Asticcacaulis excentricus CB 48: one gene and its partner. The protein of the gene in region 2 binds, or shares a complex with, the protein of the main gene of each other region. Links are inferred from orthologs where the notes say so. Each region holds a gene or a part of one and is shown on either strand. Other genes may lie near its edges.

Region 1 (4,790 bases), 1.1 Mb from region 2 along the record:
CTGGTGGGCCGGGTTTCTCTATTTCCTCATCAGCTGTTTCTGGGTGGCGGAGGCCTTTCTGGTCGACGCCAGCAATCAGGGCTGGATGGCTCCGTTCGCCGTCTGCCTGCTGCCGGGGGGCATTGCCCTGTTCTGGGGAGCAGCGTTTGCAGTCTATTGCAAACTGGCGAGTGGGCGACTTGCGGGACACTGGTCACGATGGCTGGTTTTTGCCGGTCTGTTCTGTCTGTTTGAGTGGCTCCGCGGCACGATCTTAACCGGATTTCCGTGGAATCCCGCTGGCGCGACGTGGAAGGCGGGCTCGGCGATGTCGCAACTGGCGGCGTTGTTTGGTGTCTATGGCCTCAGTCTATTTACCGTAACCCTGTTCTCAAGCCCGGCGATCTGTCGTCGCCGACCAGGCCTTAAAGGGCTGTGGCCGGTGGCCGTGTCGGCGGCCACGCTGGTCGCAGCCTTCACTTTCGGGGCTGTGCGTCTGTCTACGACCGAGGTTGCGACCACGGGCACATGGATACGCCTTGTACAGCCGAACATCGGTCAGCGCGCAAAGTGGACAGAAGGGGCGCTGCTTAAGGTCATGCGCGGCTATGTTACCTACAGTCAGGCACACGCGAAGCGAGAATTTTTACAGCCTGTTACAAAACGTGATAATAAAGGTTATCCCGACGTTATCCTGTGGCCGGAAGGGGCGCTTCCAGACGCCGCTGAGAACCTGCTCGATCCACAATCGGAGACTGCAAACCTGTTTGCGGCGCTCCTCAAGCCCGATCAGGTTTTACTGTGGGGCGCCTATCACCGTGCGGTAGATGCCGATAACGCTCTTGTCTGGCGTAACTCCATGCTGGCGCTATACCGCGATGAGAGCGGTACGAACTATCAGGTGGTCTATTCCAAGTTCAAACTGGTGCCGTTTGGTGAGTTTCTGCCCTTCGAAAGCGTGCTGGAAAGCCTTGGTGTAAAGGAGCTGGCGCATGTCGGTGACGGTTTCAGTCCCGGTCCGCGCACGCATCCCGTCGAGGTCGCGGGATTGCCATCGTTTCTGCCGCTGATCTGTTATGAAGGCTTGTTCCCCGCCTTGGCCACGGGTGAAGCCAAATCGCCGCCCGCCCGATCAGGGCCATCATGGATTGTTAATATTTCCAACGATGCTTGGTTTGGCCCGACAACCGGACCTGTCCAGCACCTCAATCTTTCGAGCTATCGCGCTATCGAGGAAGGTATGCCCATGGTCCGGTCAACCCCTACGGGTGTGTCTGCGGTGATCGACCCTCTGGGGCGCATCGTGCCGGGCTCGGAAATCGGCATCGGTCAATCAGGCTTTCGTGATGTGATGTTACCTTCTGCGGTATCATTTGCCCCCTACACGCGGTGGCGGCACCTGCACCTCATGCTTGTGGCGCTTTTTTGCTTGATTCCATTGGTATTTGTGACTTTTGTAAACGTTAGCAAAAACAACCAAGAAAGTTGACCGCCTCCCAAATCCGGATGGGAGGGGGTGTTACGACAAAAAGCGGCTCGGCGAAAACGCCGGCTATATAAAGTAAAGAGGCAAAGTTGGACGAAAATTCTAAGACGGACCGCAGTCCGAATCCGGTTGATTTGCATGTCGGTGCGCGCGTGCGTATGCGTCGCAAGTTTTTGGGAATGTCGCAGGAGGCGTTGGCAGAAACCATCTCCCTGACCTTCCAGCAGGTGCAGAAGTATGAGCGCGGTTCCAACCGCATCAGCGCGTCGAAGCTGCACGAAATATCGCGGGCGCTTAAGGCCCCGGTAGCCTATTTCTTTGAAGGCTATGGTGAGTCAGAAGCCGTCGAGGGCTTTTCGGAGTCACAGTCCGAGCAGTTCGTGCACGGCTTCCTCATGACGACCGAAGGCATCGAATTGGCTGAAGCGTTCCCGCGCATTAAAAATGCCAAACACCGTCGCCGTATTCTGGAGCTGGTGCGCGCACTGGCTGAAGACAGCGAAGATTAAAAATTAAAGGTAGACCGACCTCCCCGCAAACCCCGCCTAACCGGCGGGGTTTTTATCGTTTGGGCACTCATAACAGCGGCCCTCCCACAAACGACTTGATCATATAAAGATATGTTTATATGAGTGTGCAACCACTTAGTTGAACAGCGGAGTTCCGCCATGCGCCCGTCCTACATCTTCACTTCCGAAAGCGTCTCCGAAGGCCATCCGGACAAGGTCGCCGACCGGATTTCCGATGTCGTAGTCGATGCCTTCTTGCGCGAAGACCCCGAAGCCCGGGTGGCGTGCGAGACTCTGGTGACGACCGAACGTGTCATTCTGGCCGGTGAAGTACGTGCCGCGGACGACAAGATGCGCGAAATCGTCGCGGGCCTGGAAGACAAGGTGCGCGCCGCCATCAAGGATATCGGCTACGCGCAAAAGGGCTTCCATTGGGCCACGGCACACTATGCCTGTCACCTGCACGCCCAGTCGGCCGACATCGCCATGGGTGTCGATTCCAGTGAGAACAAGGACGAAGGTGCCGGCGATCAGGGCATCATGTTTGGGTATGCCTCGGACGAAACGGCCGAACTGACCTCGGCCCCGCTGCAATGGTCGCACAACATTCTGCGTCGTCTCGCCGAAGCGCGTCACGGTGGTGATCACCGCCTTGAGCCGGACGCTAAGTCGCAGGTCACGGTTCAGTACGAAGACGGCGTACCCTCGCGCATCCTCAAGGTGCTGATCTCGCACCAGCATAAGGAAGGCCTGACGCCGAAAGACGTTGAAGCCATCGTCAAGCCCTATGCACTCGAAGTCCTGCCGCAGGGCATGGTGACCGCGGATACCGAATGGCTGGTCAATCCGACCGGTAACTTCGTCATTGGCGGCCCGGATGGCGACGCGGGTCTAACTGGCCGTAAGATCATCGTCGATACCTATGGCGGTGCCGCACCGCACGGTGGCGGGGCCTTCTCGGGTAAAGACCCGACCAAAGTGGACCGCTCGGCCGCCTACGCCCTGCGTTACCTGGCCAAAAACGTGGTAGCGGCGGGTCTGGCCAAGCGCTGCACGCTCCAGGTCTCCTATGCCATCGGCGTGTCACGTCCTTTAAGCTTCTACGTCAACACCCATGGTACGGGTCAGGTGGACGAGGCGAAGCTCGAAGCCTTGCTGCCGGAACTGATCGGCGGTTTGACGCCGCGTGGCATCCGCCTGCATCTGGGTCTGAACAAGCCGATCTATGAGCGCACGGCGGCCTATGGTCACTTCGGCCGCACGCCGGAAGACGACGGAGGCTTCTCGTGGGAGCGCACCGATCTGGTTGACGCGCTCAAGCGCGAGTTTTAAGAGAGCGGCTTTCCCGGCACCTCCTCTGATATCAGGGGAGGTGCTTTTGCAAAAGGCGCTCTATGTCAGACGAAACACCGCCCGCTATTTCGCCGTCGTGGGGACCCATGCGCTCATTCGGGCGCATCAAGTCGCGCACGTTGAAGCCGCGTCAGGCGGATCTGTTCGACACGCTGTTGCCGACCATCGAAGTCAATGACGCCCTGATCGCACAACTCACTTCCGGCGACATTGGCGGTTACAGCGAACTGTGGCTTGAGATCGGCTTCGGCGGCGGTGAGCATCTGGCGGCGCAGGCCGAGCGTAATCCTCAGGCGCTCATTCTGGGCTTCGAGCCCTTCCTAAACGGCGTTGGCTCGCTGTTGCGCCATGTCGATGAGCGCGGTCTGAAGAATGTGCGCATCATGCCCGGCGATGCGCGCCCGGTGATCGACCGCCTGAACGCGGCCTCGATCGATAAGGTGTTCATCCTCTTTCCTGATCCGTGGCCGAAAGCCCGCCACCACAAGCGCCGCCTCATCCAGAGCGAGACGCTTGACGCTCTGGCACGCGTTATGAAAGACGGGGCGCGACTGCGCTTTGCCACCGACTGGGCCGACTATGCCGATTGGACGCTGGAGCGCGCTGTGGCGCACGCGGCATTTGACTGGCCTGCACAGTCGCAAACCGAATGGAACACGCCGCCCGCAGATCACGTCACGACACGCTATGAAGAGAAGAAACTGGGTGATTGCGCGCCGGTCTTCCTCGACTTTTATCGTCACGCGCGAAATTGACGCCAAAAGGCCGCATTTCACCCCGGTTTGACGCAAAACTGTAGCCATGCGTTCCGTTTTGCTCTGTATTAACTATGGTTAATATTTGGGTGACGGGGTTGTTCATGGAAAGCCTGCATAAGGTTTCGGCGGGTTTTGTATTTGCCTTTCTGTGCCTGCACATGGCCAACCATTTCGTCGGATTGCAGGGGCTCGATACCCACATCGCCTTTATGGCCGTGGCGCGCATGGTTTATCGCCACCCGGTGGTCGAGATGGTCGTGCTGCTGGCCTTTCTGTTGCAGATGCTGACGGGCTGGGCGCTGGCGCGGGAAATCTGGATGAAGAAGAAGGATTTCGTGCATCAGCTTCAGGCGGCTTCGGGCGCCTACATAGCCGTTTTCGCCATCACCCACGTCGCCTTTATCTTCTATGTGCGTCAGTTGGTGGCTGTGGACAGCAATATCTATGTCATCGTCGCAGGCCTGATGCAGAGTGGCTGGATGTACGCACTTATCCCCTACTACGGGTTGGCAATCTTTGCCCTGTTTGTGCATATGGGCTGCATATTGTTCGACATTTTCAAGAAGAGCTTGCGGCCGGTGTCATGGGGGCTTCTGGTCACAACGGTCGGCATTGGCGGATACGCCACGTGGTTGCTGATGATGTTCTATACTGGCCATACGGCGGCCCTTCACGTGCCGCAGGATTATTTTGACCTCTATCCAT
Region 2 (7,148 bases):
TGTTTGGCGCGCGACGGGCTGCCGCTGCTCTATGCTGAAGGTCCGGCGCTGGATACATCCCTAACCCTGTGGGGAACGCGTTCGGTGGCTCGGCTAACCGCCAAATCGGGGCGGATCGGCTTCCTTAAACTCGCCGATGGTCAAGAGGCCATGACTGATCTCAGCGACCCCAATGCCCTGAACGAAGGTACGGCAGTCGAGGTCGAAATCGCCGCTGAAGCTCGTGCCGACAAATTGCCCCGTGTCCGCCTGCTGGGTGTCAGCGATGGGCCGCCACGTCGCCTGTCGGACCCGTTGGGGCTGATGGAGCGCCTGAAACAACAGGCGCGGCGCCTGATTGACCCTCAGGTCCGGTTTGAGCCCGCCGAAGACCCCGATGCCCTCGATATTGCCGAGGCGCAGGCGACCCAGCCCAGTTTCGACCTGCCCGGCGGCGGTTATCTGTCCATAGAGGCGACGCGCGCCCTGATCGCGTGCGATATCGACATGGGGCGTGCTGGGGAAGGGATGATCCACACGCCACGTCAGGCCGCCAAACGCCTCAATGAGGTGGCGGTTGAAGAGTTGGTACGCCGTCTGCGCCTGTCCAATCTGGCGGGCCTGGTGGTGGTCGATCTGATCGGCAACAAGCATAATGGTGAGAAGCTGACCGGATTGGTGCAGTCCGCCTTTGCGGCCGAGGGGCGAGCCATCGCCTGCGGGCCGATTACCCGCTTTGGGACGCTGGAATTCAGTCGGCCGTGGGGCGCACAGCCCCATATGGAAGAGACGCCGCTGAGGGCCGCACGGCGGCTCCTGTGGCGCGCCGTGGCCGAAGCCCGTTCGGATGTCGGTGGCCGCCTCCGGTTGCGCGCGCCAGGCCCGGTGGCCGATCAGGTGCGCCAGTGTCTGAAAGACAGCCTTGACCCGCTGACACCACGCCTCAGCGTCGAAACATCGTCGATAACCGAGGTGGTTCCACTGCCGTAATGGTTCCGCAGACCTCTCGGGACGCGTTGAGAAGAGGCCCTATAACTCTCGGTCGCACTATTTTCCGGTACATTCCCCGCGCCTCTGTTTGTTTGGAGAGAAGGCCTGATGATTTTGATCCGCCATATGAAAGCCAGCCGCAGGTCTGCATTTACAGCGAAGTGACGAAAAAAAAGAGCGGGTCGTGAGACCCGCTCTTTCTACATAGTATTGGGAGATTTTGCGACGGGGGCGACCCGAGCAAAACATTATCGCTATGGACCTTTGTCCACGTCCCGATCCGCAGGAACGGGACGTGAGCCAAATTAGAAATCCATACCGCCCATACCGCCCATGCCGCCGCCAGGCATAGCCGGGGCCGCTTCTTTCTTCGGGGCTTCGACCACGGCGGCTTCCGTCGTGATCAGCAGGCCCGACACCGAGGCCGCGTCTTGCAGAGCGGTACGCACAACCTTGGCCGGGTCGATGACGCCATCGGCCACCAGGTCCACGTACTTTTCGGTCTGAGCGTTGAAGCCGAAGTTGGCATCGTTCGATTCCAGCACCTTGCCAACAACGATCGAGCCTTCGACGCCCGCGTTTTCCGAGATCTGACGGATCGGCGCCTGCAGGGCCTTGCGCACGATGGCGATACCGGCGGTCTGGTCGTCATTGTCACCGGTCAGGTCGGCCAGCTTCTTCGACGCCTTCAGCAGAGCCGTACCACCGCCCGGAACGATACCTTCGTCCACGGCCGCGCGGGTCGCGTTCAGGGCGTCATCGACGCGGTCCTTCTTTTCCTTCACTTCGACTTCGGTCGAGCCGCCGACGCGGATGACCGCGACGCCGCCGGCCAGCTTGGCCAGACGCTCTTGCAGCTTTTCCTTGTCGTAGTCCGAGGTGGTTTCTTCGATCTGTTGCTTGATCTGAGCCACGCGGCCTTCGATTTCCGCCTTTTCACCGACGCCATCAACCACGGTGGTGGTTTCCTTGGTGATCGTCACCTTCTTGGCGCGGCCCAGCATGTCGAGAGTCACGGTCTCAAGCTTGATGCCGATGTCTTCGGAGATCACCTGGCCGGCGGTCAGGATGGCGATGTCTTCCAGCATGGCCTTGCGGCGGTCACCGAAGCCCGGAGCCTTGACGGCGGCGACGCGGAGGCCACCACGAAGACGGTTGACGACCAGCGTGGCCAGAGCCTCGCCTTCGACGTCTTCGGCGATGATCAGCAGCGGGCGGCCCGACTGAACCACGGCTTCGAGGATCGGCAGGATGGGTTGCAGGGTCGAGATCTTCTTGTCGAAGATCAGGATGTACGGGTCTTCGAGGACCGCTTCCATCTTGTCCGGGTTGGTGACGAAGTAGGGCGACAGGTAGCCGCGGTCGAACTGCATGCCTTCGACGACGTCCAGTTCGGTTTCGGCGGTCTTGGCTTCTTCGACGGTGATGACGCCTTCGTTGCCGACCTTGGCCATGGCGTCAGCGATCATCTGACCGACTTCGGTGTCGCCGTTGGCCGAGATGGTGCCGACCTGAGCGATTTCCGAGTTCGAGGTAACGGGCTTGGACGAGGCCTTGATTTCGGCGATGGCGACGGCCACGGCCTTGTCGATACCGCGCTTCAGGTCCATCGGGTTGCGGCCCGAAGACACCGACTTCAGACCTTCGACGGCGATGGCCTGAGCCAGAACCGTGGCAGTCGTGGTGCCGTCACCGGCCTTGTCGTTGGTCTTGGAAGCGACTTCGCGGATCAGTTGCGCGCCCAGGTTTTCGAACTTATCGGCCAGTTCGATTTCCTTGGCGACCGACACGCCGTCCTTGGTCGAGCGCGGCGCGCCAAACGACTTTTCAAGGATGACATTGCGGCCCTTGGGGCCAAGCGTGACTTTCACGGCATTGGCGAGGACATTGACGCCGCGCAGGATCTTGTCGCGCGCGTCCGAGGAAAACAGTACGTCTTTAGCAGCCATTTCGGGTGTTCCTTTGGTTGCGTATTATCAGAATAGGGGCGACAGAGCGGATTAACGCTCGACCACACCCAGGATGTCGGATTCTTTGAGGATCAGCAGGTCTTCGCCGTTCAGCTTGACCTCGGTGCCGCCCCACTTGCCGAACAGAACGCGGTCGCCGACCTTTACGTCCAGAGCGACTTGCTCGCCCTTTTCGTTGCGGGCGCCCGGCCCGACAGCGACGACTTCGCCTTCTTGCGGCTTTTCCTTAGCCGTATCAGGGATGATGATCCCGCCCTTGGTCTTGGCTTCTTCTTCAACGCGCTTCACGAGAACGCGGTCGCCCAGCGGACGAAAGCTCATATGATGTCTCCGATGTTATTCAGATGGATGTGTTAGCACTCAGTATGCCTGAGTGCTAACGCGCCCCTGAGTTAGGGTTGCGACCGCAGAGAGTCAAGAAGCGGCGAAGCGGATTCGTGTGAAATTTTTTCGCCGGAATTTATTTCAGCTCGATATCGGCCACGATAGGGAAGTGATCGGAAATGACCTTGCCCGAATAGCTGTCGGTCAGGGTGGCGAAGCTCTTAACCATCAACGTCCGATCCACAAAAATATGGTCGATAGCCTCGCCGTCCGTCTGGCGGATATCAAAGCCATTGAAGGTGCCGGTCGGTCCAAAACGGCGGGTGCTGGCGACGCGGCTGTCTTTCAGCGGGCTCGTTTCGGCGGTGAAGCGTTTATACGGCGCGCTGCCCATACCGGTATTGAAATCGCCCAGCACGATCAGGTGCGCGCCCGGCACGGGCGGCAGGCTCAGAATCTGCACAGCACAGTTTTCGCGCGCCTTGACGCCCACGTGGTCGAAATGGGCATTGCGAACATCAAAGACCTGCCCGCTGCGTTTATCCTTCAAAATAAGGCGCGTGATGGTGCGCGGGAAGGCGGCATCGGCGTCTTTCGAGGGGGTGTCGGGCGTCTGACCGCACCACTGAGTCGTCGCTGATACCTTCTCAAAGCGGTCGCGGCGCCAGAAGACGGTCGTGCTTTCGCCCGACTTGGCCCCATCATCGCGGCCGACGCCGTAATGGTCATAGTCTCCAAGGGCTTGCGACAGGTCATCGACCATCGGCAACAGCGCCTCCTGCACCCCCAGCACATCGGGCGCAAGGAAGGCGATCTGCGCCGCCATGCGCGGGCCGCGCTCCGGCCACGGTGGCACGTCCTGCGGATTAGCGTAGCGGATATTGTAGCTCATCAGGCGCAGGGGCTCGGCAGAGGCGGGCGAGGCGACAAGCAGCGCGGCAGCAAGTAGGGGCAGCAGTTTCATAGGGTTAGTTTATGGCGCGGCAGGCGCGGGGTCCAATGACATTCATATGACGTTTTTGAGCCGAGCTAACGTTTCACGCGGCTACTCTTTCACATCCCCACTTGTGGGGAGGTGGCGGGCGATGTCGCGCCGTAGGGGTATCTTTTCGGCAGGGGTATACCCCTCCGCCTCGTAAACTCGGCACCTCCCCATACAGTGGGGAGGAGGGAAATCGTGAAGTCACCTCAGTCTAGAGCGAGGGCGTGGTTACGGTCGCACCCTGCTGCTCCAGTTGTTGCAAGGCGCCTCCGGGGGTGAGAAGCGCTGACAAGGGCAGCACAATCAGGGACTTACCCGGCGTTCCTAAGGCAGTATTGATCGCGCCCACCGTCTGTTCGACCGACTGCCCCAGCATGGCCTTGGTCGAAGGCGCGCCTTCGAGACAGGCAAGAAGTGCTGAATCCGGCGACAAACGCTGCACGGCCTTGAGATCGCCAATGGCCCAGGCTTCGGTGGCGGCGCGGGCGTTCTTTATGGCAAAGTCAATCTCATCCAGCGTGGCCGCGACGCAATGCGCCTCTTGCTGCGTGCTAAAATCATCGATGCGCCCCAGGGTCTTGGCCACTGAGAAGCTGCCTGATGGCTTGGTTTTCAGCTTCTGGGCCTTGGCGAAACGCAGCAGCGTCTTTTCCGGGTCGCGCGTGGCAATCCCCGCCTTGTCATAAATATCCTCGCGCAGGGTGGCCGCTGCCCAGATGGGCGACAGTTTCTTGTACTTTTCGCGGTCCAGACCGTAGGCATCGGCCAGTGTATAGAAACGCTTCGACAGATCGGCTGGCAAGACCTCATCGAGCTTTTTGCCCAGCGGCAGGCGACGATCCATCAGCAGCCGCGCACCGCCGATCAGTCCGCCCTTAGCCTCTGGCGCGGTAAGCAGCACATTCGACAGGCCGATGACCCGCTCGACACGTTTGGAATCCCACGGGATGCGCTTGGTCATCACGGGCATGGCCCCCAGCACATAGACCTCGCTGTCGTCCTTGCGCACGCGCCACAGGGCGGGGCCGGGCAGGCGGGCCGTCACCACCACGTCGGTAATCCATTGATCGCCGTCCTGCATGGGGTGCGCTTCGCTGATCGTTTCCTGCGCGAAGGCCGCGGGCGCATTCAGGATCAGCGCAGCGAGACAAACGGATTTGAACATAGCGGGGCTCCTCTTCGGAGAGTCATTTGAGTCCTAACTCCGTGACCGCAATGGGGCGCGTCCGCTCAGTCGCCGCCCTTTGCTGTCAGATCAGCCTCGTCGGGGAGGTATGCCATGATGTCGCCCGGCTGACAGTCCAGCAGGAAACAAAGTTTTGACAAGGTATCAAAACGCATGCCCTTCACCTTGCCGGTGCGCAGCAGTGACATCTGGGTTTCCGAGATGCCGACCTGCGCCGCTAAATCCTTTGCGCGCATCTTGCGCCGCGCCAGCATCACATCAAGCGTTACATTGACCGGCATATCAGACGTACTGCTCCAGTTCCGCCGACAGGGCCTCGCGCGCCACCTGCAGCGTGCGGATACGCTGGCTTAGGCTAAACAGGATCAGGCCCAGACCTACAAAGATAAGGGTCAGCAGGACGTCATTTGCGACGCCGGGCTGCCGGCCGGTATTGTTATAGACCTCGCCCCATACCCAAGGTGTGACGTTCAGCCCAACAGCCAGGCCGCCAAGGATCAACCCCGCCCCGCTGTGGCGCAACCCTTTGGACAGAACCGGCTCTAGCGGCGTATCCGGACGAACGCGGGTGATCATGTCGGCAGCAAACCACAGGGCAATAGCTAAGAAACCATAGGGCAACAGCGGTAAGCCGCCTTGCAACAGCGCCAGACCGAAAATGTCGAGCCGATGGCTGGTATTCGCCCACAGTTTCGGCAACTGAACGACCACCAGCGGTACTATGATACCTGTCGGCAGGCCGATCATGGTTCTAAGAATAAGGGCCTTCATACAAAGCTCTCCATATCGGTTTGCAGCTTTTCACCAGCCTGCGTAATCAACCACAGCATTAGGCCGATCAGGCCGATGGTCAGGGGCTCGATAGCGAAATCATAGCGCACGCCGCGGAAGCGATCCTCGGTCATCGCGGTAAGGGTCGGCATAATTAGGATCGCCGCGATGGCCCCGTATATCAGGTTTGAACCGACGTCTTTCAGGCCCTTGACGACCGAAGCCCCAAATCCTTCGCCCTTATGCAGTCGCATAAAAACATCTGAAGCCGACCACAGGGCGAACAGATAGCAGATAGGAGCCAGAAGGCTGATCCAGAAGGACGGCAGCACCATACTGATCGACAGCAGCGACACCTGAACGGACGGGTCCGGGTGCATGTTGTTCAGGGGGGCGGCCTTTTCGACCACCAGTCCGGCGATAAGCCCTACGACGGCGACTTTTGTGCCTATGCCTATCAGGTCGAGCGGTAATTTGTGTGCAGACATGTGTGAACCCCTCTAACAAATTAATGTTAGGGGTATATAAATTTATATTAGAATTAAAGTCAAGAGCCGGTTAGACGTAGGCCCAGCGCCTGTTTCACCTGCCGGGCCTGACGCGCCTGATCGGTCAGGGCCCAGCCCGGAACGCCCATCAGCAGGACCGAAGCCAGCGCAAAGACCAGCGTCCGTAGCGCGCTGTTGTCCCCAAACATGAAGCTCAAGGCCGCCATCAGCAGCCATCCGGTGGAAGGGATCAACATCCAATCGCGGCGGCAGGTCGCTCCGGTCACGGCGCTGATCAGGGCGAAGACAATGGCGAGAAATGCCATGTTGGACACCGGATTATAGGTCCCGGCGACGACATTGCCGACCGAATAGACAAAGATGCCTGCTGCTGCGAAGAGCCAGGCGGCCGAAACGGCCTCGGTGCGCCAGTTGGACAACAGGCTGTGCTTGCGCAC

Evidence for each region. The genes of interacting proteins can lie anywhere in the genome.
Region 1: the proteins of groL (region 2) and metK are in contact, whole or in part, in a cryo-EM structure (PDB 8P4O), measured with the Escherichia coli proteins. The link is inferred for Asticcacaulis excentricus CB 48 from one-to-one orthologs.

What each region holds. Positions count from the first base shown.
Region 1 is NC_014816.1:180,299-185,088, forward strand. The notes cover bases 1,440-4,219. They hold metK (methionine adenosyltransferase), read left to right. Parts: upstream 1,440-2,133; coding sequence 2,134-3,306; downstream 3,307-4,219. Other genes in these bases: lnt (apolipoprotein N-acyltransferase), read left to right, coding at 1,440-1,468; ASTEX_RS00830 (helix-turn-helix domain-containing protein), read left to right, coding at 1,555-1,974; trmB (tRNA (guanosine(46)-N7)-methyltransferase TrmB), read left to right, coding at 3,369-4,082; ASTEX_RS00845 (hypothetical protein), read left to right, coding at 4,187-4,219. In the rest of the region: more of lnt, read left to right, coding at 1-1,439; more of ASTEX_RS00845, read left to right, coding at 4,220-4,790. UniProt on the Escherichia coli protein: Catalyzes the formation of S-adenosylmethionine (AdoMet) from methionine and ATP.
Region 2 is NC_014816.1:1,242,470-1,249,617, forward strand. The notes cover bases 597-3,484. They hold groL (chaperonin GroEL), read right to left. Parts: upstream 2,919-3,484; coding sequence 1,275-2,918; downstream 597-1,274. Other genes in these bases: ASTEX_RS05930 (ribonuclease E/G), read left to right, coding at 597-969; groES (co-chaperone GroES), read right to left, coding at 2,970-3,260; ASTEX_RS05945 (endonuclease/exonuclease/phosphatase family protein), read right to left, coding at 3,400-3,484. Also shown: more of ASTEX_RS05930, read left to right, coding at 1-596; more of ASTEX_RS05945, read right to left, coding at 3,485-4,227; ASTEX_RS05950 (TraB/GumN family protein), read right to left, coding at 4,457-5,410; ASTEX_RS05955 (helix-turn-helix domain-containing protein), read right to left, coding at 5,476-5,712; ASTEX_RS05960 (hypothetical protein), read right to left, coding at 5,714-6,202; ASTEX_RS05965 (hypothetical protein), read right to left, coding at 6,199-6,690; ASTEX_RS05970 (hypothetical protein), read right to left, coding at 6,750-7,148.